DNA from 2 places in the Streptomyces sp. NBC_00885 genome. Region 1 is predicted to be linked to the other one. Evidence: riboswitches for the same ligand, from Rfam matches in the RefSeq annotation. Region 1 holds a riboswitch; the other holds the start of a gene.
What was found. A riboswitch is a leader RNA that binds a small molecule or an ion and turns the genes downstream of it on or off. The one in region 1 is predicted to bind thiamine pyrophosphate.
Positions count from the first base shown of each region.

Region 1 (4,268 bases):
ACGGCGTAGTTGAAGAAGACATGCGCGAGCAAAATCGCCCACACCGTGGTGTCCAGCCGGACGCCCCACAGCTCATCCAGCAGTCCGCCACGGCCGAGGAGCGCCAGGAACGCGGTCCCGACGACGACGGTCGGCAGCACGAACGGAACGGTCACCACCGCCCGCAGCAGCTGCTTGCCCGGGAAGTCGAAGCGAGCGAAGACATACGCTGCGGGCAGCGCGATCAGCAGCGTGAGCGCGGTGGAGGCGAGCGCCTGCCAGGCGGTGAACCACAGCACGCGCTGGATGTCGGCACGGCTCAGCACCTCGCCGATCCGCCCGAACTGCCATACCCCGTCGACCTGGAGACCGCGGCCGACGATCGAGACGACGGGGTAGGCGAAGAAGACCGCGAAGAACACGGCGGGCCCGGCCATCAGCCCGAGCCGCGCCGCATTCCCCCGGACGGAACCGCGGACGGAACCCGGGACGGACTTCGTTACTTCACTACGAGCGAGGACCATGACTGGACCCACTGCTCACGGTTCTTGGCGATCTTGTCGGGAGCGACGGTCTCCGGCTTGTCGACGACGGCGCCGAACTTGGTGAACGCCTCGGGCAGCTTCGCGCCCTTGACCACCGGGTAGACGAACATGTTGAGCGGCATGTCCTCCTGGAACTGCTTGGAGATCAGGAAGTCCAGCAGGGCCTTGCCGCCCTCCTCGTTCTTCGCGCCGCTCAGGAGTCCCGCGAACTCCGTCTGACGGAAGCAGGTTCCGGTCGCGACGCCGGTGGGCGCCTCGGTCGGCTGCGGCTTGGCGAAGACCACCTCGGCCGGCGGGCTGGAGGCGTACGAGACGACCAGCGGGCGGTCCGCCTTGGCCTTCTTGCCACCGGCGGAACCGGAGAACTCGTTGTTGTACGCCTGCTCCCAGCCGTCGACGACCTTGACGCCGTTGCTCTTCAGCTTCTTCCAGTAGTCCTGCCAGCCGTCCTCGCCGTACTTGCCTATGCTGCCGAGGAGGAAGCCGAGGCCGGGCGACGAGGTCGCCGCGTTCTCCGTGACCAGCAGGTTCTTGTACTCGGGCTTGATCAGGTCGTCGAAGGACTGCGGCGGAGCCAGCTTTTTGTCGGCGAAGTACTTCTTGTCGTAGTTGACGCAGATGTCGCCGGTGTCGACGGGCGTGACGCGGTGCTTGTCCTTGTCGAGCTGCACCTCGTCGGGCACCTGGTCCAGGCCCTTGGCCTCGTACGGCGTGAACAGGTCGTTGTCCAGGGCGCGCGAGAGGAGGGTGTTGTCGACGCCGAAGAAGACATCGCCCTGCGGGGAGCCCTTGGTGAGGATCTCCTTGTTGAGGGCGGCGCCGGCGTCGCCGCTCTGGAGCACCTTGACCGTGTAGCCGGTCTCCTTGGTGAACTGCTTCAGTACGGCGGGCGAGGCGACGAACGAGTCATGGCTGACGAGCGTCACGGTCTTGGACTTCGGACCGCTGCCCGTGGCGGAGTCCTCGGACTCCCCGCACGCGGCGAGCGTCGAGACGCCGAGCGCGACGGCGATGGCGGAAACCGCCACCTTCTTGGTGGTGCTCACTGAATTCCTCCTGGAGTGACCAGGAAGAGACGCGGCCCTGCTCACATGGCGTGAGCAGGGCGCAACAGCTTGAGTGATGACCGAACTTCCTACCCAGAATGACCTGGGCAAGGTTCAGAGGGTCTGCGACCACGTGCTTGTTTCCAAGCATGTGCCGCACTCTCAGCGCTGTGGCGCTCCCCTGTCGGAATATGCAAATGTTCGAGCCCAGACTACCGCTCGGACGCCGCGAGCTGTCCGCACGCTCCGTCGATCTCCTGGCCACGGGTGTCCCGTACGGTCACGGGCACGCCGTGGGCCGCGATCGCCTCCACGAAGGCCTTTTCGTCCTCGGGGCGCGATGCCGTCCACTTCGAGCCCGGCGTCGGGTTGAGCGGGATCAGATTCACGTGGACGCGCTTGCCCTTGAGCAGGCGGCCCAGCAGATCGCCCCGCCATGCCTGATCATTGATGTCCCTGATCAGAGCGTATTCGATGGAGATACGGCGGCCTGACTTCTCCGCGTACTCCCATGCCGCGTCCAGGACCTCGCGGACCTTCCAGCGCGTGTTGACCGGGACCAGGGTGTCACGCAGCTCGTCGTCCGGCGCGTGCAGCGAGACGGCGAGGCGGCACTTGAAGCCCTCGTCGGCGAAGCGCAGCATCGCGGGCACCAGACCGACGGTGGAGACGGTGATCCCGCGCTGCGAGAGACCGAGACCGTCCGGCTCGGGGTCGGTGAGACGGCGGATGGAGCCGACGACCCGCTTGTAGTTGGCGAGCGGCTCGCCCATGCCCATGAAGACGATGTTGGACAGCCGCGCCGGGCCTCCGGGCACCTCGCCGTCACGCAGGGCGCGCATCCCGTCGACGATCTGGTGCACGATCTCGGCGGTCGACAGATTGCGGTCGAGCCCCGCCTGCCCGGTGGCGCAGAAGGGGCAGTTCATCCCGCAGCCGGCCTGCGAGGAGATGCACATGGTCACCCGGTCCGGGTAGCGCATGAGCACGGACTCGACAAGCGTGCCGTCGTGAAGCCGCCACAGGGTCTTACGGGTGGTGTCCTCGTCGCACGAGATGTGCCGCACGACGGACATAAGATCCGGCAGCAGCTCGGCGGCGAGCTTCTCGCGCGCGGACGCGGGGATGTCGGTCCATTGGGTGGGGTCGTGGGCGTACCGCGCGAAGTAGTGCTGCGAGAGCTGCTTGGCACGAAACGGCTTCTCGCCGATCGCGGCGACGGCGTCCTTGCGCTCGGCGGGCGTGAGGTCGGCGAGATGCCGCGGGGGCTTCTTGGCACCGCGGGGCGCGACGAAAGTGAGTTCTCCGGGCTTGGGCATGGTCCCACCAGTGTCGCAGAAGGATTCCCGTGACCTGGGGCCGTCGGCTTGCGGGGTGGGCGTTGTCGGTCGTTGTCGGTCACTGGTGGGCACCCTCAGACGGCCCACAGACGGCCCAGCCCGGAGAGCGTTCTGGCTGGCCAGGGGGCCAGCGGGGAGCGCGAGCGAACCTACTGGGGCCGACGACGACGGCATGGCGAACCTCTCCCCCGCCGTGGCCTCCCTGTCGGACCAGCACGGTCGCGACCTAGACTCGAACACATGTCCGAACAGATGCCTCGACTGGACCGCCTGCGCAGCGTCCGCCAGTGGCTCGCGTGGCAACTGCGCCGCACCGACGAATCCATCGCGGAACTGGAGCGCCAGGAGGCAGCCGCTGCGCGCGCGGCACGCACTCTGCCCCCACGCGAGCCTGCATGGAAGCTGTCGATGCTACGGGCAGGTGGCAAACCCAGCCCGGACGCGGTGCACACGATCGACTGCCGCATGGCCGGCAACCCCACGAAACGGCTGACCCGCGAGCAGGCACTCCGCGCAATCACAGAAGACGGAATCACGGCATGCCCGTACTGCCGACCAGACACAGACCTCGGCGTGCTGTGAACCGCGCAGCCGTCACAGCCCCAAGACGTGGGCAATGCACCGATCGTCTTGCACCGCGCAACCGGGGCGCCGGCCCTGTTCCGGCTGTGGACGTCCCTGCCGCATCATCCGCCGTCGCGCTCCCGGGCTACCTCGCTACACCACGCTCCGGTCAATAAAGTCGATCACAGCCCTGGCCAGTGCCACGCGGTGGTCGGACAGAGAGTGATCCGTCATGAAGACCCGATGTTCGAGACGGGGAACTGCGTACTTCGCGTACGCGGCGACCACAGGTTCATGGTGGATCTGGACCGGGGCCACATCATCCAGCCCTGTACCGACGAGGAGCACGGGCCGATCGGCGAGTCGCGGGGCCAGCCGAGCAAGGCTCCACTCGACACCAGTGCTCTCAATCTCCGATACCAGTGCCTCCCCACTCGTGCCCCGCAGTGGGAGCAACTCCTTTTCAAACGCCGTCACGAACGCGGCCCGGGCTACGGGGTCCGTCCGGCATCTGGCTCCGACCGCACCGAGGTCGAAGCCCGCGACAGAGGCGACGGCGCACACCTGCGAATCCGCGGCGGCGGTCATCAGCGCTGCGAAACCCCCCATGCTGTGGCCTACGACCGCAAGCCTCCCCGGATCCAGCCGATGCTCGGCCACGGTGCCCGGCTCACGCAGCGCGGCGACGACGCGGGCGCTGTCTTCGAGGACGTGGCACCACGCGTACGTGCCGCCGACGCCCCAGGAGCCCCGGTAGTGGAAGACCGCGGTGGCGTAGCCCGCGCGGCGCAGCG
Region 1 is NZ_CP108796.1:2,296,064-2,300,331, forward strand. Features, by position in the region: gene OHA61_RS09960 (ABC transporter permease) at 1-416, opposite strand, end outside; gene OHA61_RS09965 (thiamine ABC transporter substrate binding subunit) at 479-1,570, opposite strand; TPP riboswitch at 1,639-1,763, opposite strand; gene rlmN (23S rRNA (adenine(2503)-C(2))-methyltransferase RlmN) at 1,783-2,889, opposite strand; gene OHA61_RS09975 (DUF6233 domain-containing protein) at 3,151-3,492, shown strand; gene OHA61_RS09980 (alpha/beta hydrolase family protein) at 3,628-4,268, opposite strand, start outside.

Region 2 (4,268 bases), 4.1 Mb from region 1:
GCGGCCGGGACGGGGATGTCGCCCTGGCCGAGATGCAGCACGTCGGAGCCGATGGCGTGGGCTACGTCCGCGCGGTCGTTCACCGCGAGCAGCTTGCCGTGCCTGCGGCAGGCGTCGGCGAAGACCTGGAGGTGTTCGAGCTCCTCGGCCGCCTCCATGCCCTTGTCGCGCAGCTGCACGATGTCGACCCCCGAGGAGAGCACGGCGTCGAGAAAGCCGGCGAGGTCGCCCTGCTTCTTCCGGGCGTCCGTGCACAGATAGAGCCGCGCGTCGGTTAGCAGCTCACGAGCCGTGGACATGGGTGTTCCCCCCGTTGGGTCGGCGGTGTGCGGGCGGGGGCCGCTCGGCCTTTGCCCGCACACCGCTTGGTGTTGTCGTTCCGGCGTCCGGGACGCCCTGAACCGGACGCTCAGCACTCCGGAAGGCAGGTCAGACGGCGAGCGCCTGGGCCCGGCGCTTCACCTCCGTGCCGCGATTCTCGCTGAGCGCCTGCGCAGGCGTGCCCGGCAGGCTCGGGTCGGGAGTGAAGAGCCACTCCAGCATCTCTTCGTCGGTGAAGCCGTCGTCCCTCAGGAGAGTCAGGGTCCCGGCGAGACCCTTGACCACCTTGTTGCCGTCGATGAAGGCGGCAGGCACCTGAAGCGCCCGGTTCTCACCACGGCGCACGGCGATCAGCTGGCCTTCCTTGACCAGCTGCCGTACGCGTGTCACCTCGACATCGAGCATTTCCGCGATGTCGGGAAGGTGGAGCCAGGCGGGGACGAGAGCATCGATCTTTGCGTCAATCTCGGTCACAGGACAAGCGTGCCATCCCGGACTGACAGTCGGTACCCGGACCCTGCCCGGACTACGTCCGTGCCGCTGTCTTCAGAGGGACGGACGGATCGGTCGCGAGGTCCGGGTCCAGCCGCGCGCCGGCCAGGATGAGCTTGCGTCCCTGCGCCAGATCGCGGGCCCTGCCGACGGCGAGGAGTGCGACCAGGGCGCCCTCGCGCAGCCACAGCACGGTCCAGGCGGCGTCCGCCGGATCGCCGCGCCACACCATCGTGTCGGCGGTGGCGTGGTGGCCCGCGTACTGCACGAAACGGCCGAACTGTTCGGACCAGAAGTACGGCACCGGGTCGTAGATCTGCTCCGGCTCCCGGCGAGCGCTCGCGATGACGTTGGCGGCCACCGTGCGCGGCCCCTGCAGGGCGTTGTCCCAGTGGTGCACGAGCAGCCGTTCGCCGTAGCGGCCGGACGGGAAGGAGGCACAGTCGCCGACCGCGTACACATCGGGCAGCGAGGTGCGCAGATGCTCGTCCGCGGTGATTGCGCCGTCCGGGCCGAGCGCGATGCCGGAGCCCGCGAGCCAGCCGGTGGCGGGGCGCGCGCCGATGCCGACGACCACGGCTCCGGCCGCGAGCTCACGGCCGTCCGCGAGGATCACCGTTCCGGGCTCGATGCCGGCCACGCGCGCGTGGGTGATGAGTTCGACGCCGTACTGCGCGTACCAGTCGGTCATCGGGGCGGCGACCTCTGCGGGCAGGGCGCCCGCGAGCGGCCGGTCGGCCGCCTCGACGACGGTGACGGTGCAGCCGGCCTCGCGGGCGGCCGTGGCGAATTCCGCGCCGATCCAGCCCGCGCCGACGACCACTATGTCGTTCTGCTCGGCAAGGACGGGGCGCAGCCGTGCGGCATCGTCGAGGGTGCGCAGCAGATGAACCCCGGCAACGCCCTCGGCGCCCGGCAGCGTGATCGGCTCCGCGCCGCTGGCGATGACCAGGACGTCGTACGGGGCGGCTCCCGCCTCGGTGTCCAGTTCATGATCGTCCGGGCGTACGCCGTGCACCTCGCAGCCCAGCCGCAGCTCGATGCCGAGTGCCTCGAAGTCGACCTCGAAGGCCGAGCCCTCGGCCTTGCCGAGCAGGATCGCCTTGGAGAGGGGCGGCCTGTCGTACGGCTGGTGGGGCTCGGCGCCGATCAGGATGACGGGTCCGGTGAAGCCCTGTTCGCGCAGGGCCACGGCGGTCTGGACCCCGGCCATTCCCGCGCCGACGACGACCACGCGCCGCGCTGCCTGTGCTGTCTGCTGCTGCTCGCTCACCCTGCAACCTTACGCATCTGACTGTCCGTCAGGAAGCGTGTTCGGCGACGCCCGCGCCGCCGCACGCCGGCGACCGTCACAGCGCCTGCTCCCTTACTGCGAGTTGAGGGCTGGGGTTAGGGTGGCCACCGTAAGGCACTCGCGGGAGCCCGGACGCACCGGGCTGAGAGGGAGGCTGGGCGGCCTCCGACCGTACGAACCTGATCCGGGTCATGCCGGCGAAGGGAGGGGCTGGACGCCCATGTCGCGTATTTCCGAAACGCGCACTTCAGACGTCCTCGTCATCGGGGGCGGAATCATCGGTCTGGTCACGGCCTGGCGAGCCGCACAGCGCGGACTGCGGGTTGCGCTCGCCGATCCCGAGCCGGGCGGCGGGGCCGCACAGGTCGCCGCGGGCATGCTGGCCGCCGTCACCGAGCTTCACTACGGAGAGCAGACCCTGCTCGGCCTGAATCTCGAATCGGGGCGCCGCTATCCGGCCTTCGTTGCCGAGCTGGAGGAGGCGAGCGGGCAGTCGGTCGGCTACCGCGCATGCGGCACGCTCGCCGTCGCACTCGACGCCGACGACCGGGCGCATCTGCGTGAACTGCACGCCCTCCAGCACCGGTCCGGCCTGGAGTCTGAATGGCTGAGCGGGCGCGAGTGCCGTCGCCTCGAACCGATGCTCGCGCCCGGCGTACGCGGGGGCCTGCGGGTGGACGGCGACCATCAGGTCGATCCGCGACGGCTGGCAGGGGCGCTCGTGACGGCCTGCGAGCGCGCCGGGGTGATCTTCCACCGGGGCTGGGCCGAACGGCTTTCGGTGGTACGGGACCGGGCGGCCGGAGCCGTACTGACTGAAGGCGAGGAGCTCACCGCGGACCAGGTCGTCCTGGCGGGCGGCAGCCTCAGCGGCCTGCTGGGCGGCGTACCGGCAGAGGTGCTTCCCCCCGTACGGCCGGTAAAGGGCCAGGTCCTGCGGCTGACCGTGCCCAGGACGCACGCCCCCTTCCTGTCCCGGACCGTGCGGGCCGTCGTGCGCGGCAGCGATGTCTATCTGGTGCCGCGCGAGAACGGCGAGCTGGTGATCGGCGCGACGAGCGAGGAACTCGGCTGGGACAGGACGGTCACCGCCGGCGGGGTCTACGAGCTGCTGCGCGACGCGCACGAACTGGTGCCCGGCATCACCGAGCTGCCGCTCACCGAGACCCGCGCAGGGCTGCGGCCCGCCTCCCCCGACAATGCGCCGCTGCTCGGCCCGAGCGCCCTGCCCGGTCTCCATCTGGCCACCGGCCACTACCGCAACGGGGTGCTCCTGACCCCCGTCACCGGCGATGTGCTGGCCGAGCTGCTGGCGACCGGCGTGCTGCCGGACGAGGCGCGTGCCTTCACGCCGCTGCGTTTCTCTCCCGTGCGTCTGGAGCAGCCCGCATGAACGTCTCCGTGTCCATCTCCGTCTCCGTCAACGGCGAGGCCCGCGAGCTCGCCGCCGGAACCACCCTGGACACCCTGGTCGGGGCACTCACGGCCGCGCCGTCCGGGGTCGCCGCAGCCGTCAACGAGGCGGTCGTCCCGCGCGGCCAGTGGTCGGGCACGCTGCTCGGCGACGGCGATCGCGTCGAGGTTCTCACCGCCGTGCAGGGAGGCTGAGCAGGGTGGCCGACGACCGTCTGACCATCGGCGACACCTCGTTCAACTCCCGGCTGATCATGGGTACGGGCGGGGCACCCAGCCTCGACAAACTCGAACGCTCCCTCGCCGCGAGCGGCACAGAACTCACCACCGTCGCGATGCGGCGCCTCGATCCGACCGTCCAGGGCTCCGTCCTGTCCGTCCTGGAGAAGCTGAACATCCGGGTCCTGCCCAATACGGCGGGCTGCTTCACCGCGGGCGAGGCCGTCCTGACCGCGCGTCTCGCGCGTGAGGCGCTCGGCACGGACTGGATCAAGCTGGAGGTCGTCGCGGACGAGCGCACGCTGCTGCCGGATCCGATCGAGCTGCTGGAGGCCGCGGAGACCCTGGTCGACGACGGCTTCACGGTGCTGCCGTACACCAACGACGACCCGGTGCTGGCCCGGAAGCTCCAGGATGTGGGCTGCGCGGCGATCATGCCTCTGGGCTCACCGATCGGCTCCGGCCTGGGCATCCGCAACCCGCACAACTTCCAGCTGATCGTCGAGCACGCGCGCGTGCCGGTGATTCT
Region 2 is NZ_CP108796.1:6,436,655-6,440,922, reverse strand. Features, by position in the region: gene thiE (thiamine phosphate synthase) at 1-299, opposite strand, end outside; gene OHA61_RS29180 (Rv2175c family DNA-binding protein) at 430-795, opposite strand; gene OHA61_RS29175 (NAD(P)/FAD-dependent oxidoreductase) at 848-2,086, opposite strand; TPP riboswitch at 2,218-2,330, shown strand; gene thiO (glycine oxidase ThiO) at 2,328-3,500, shown strand; gene thiS (sulfur carrier protein ThiS) at 3,497-3,715, shown strand; gene OHA61_RS29160 (thiazole synthase) at 3,721-4,268, shown strand, end outside.
Region 2: it holds a riboswitch for thiamine pyrophosphate, as region 1 does, so the genes downstream of both, thiO (glycine oxidase ThiO) here and OHA61_RS09965 (thiamine ABC transporter substrate binding subunit) in region 1, are expected to answer to the same signal.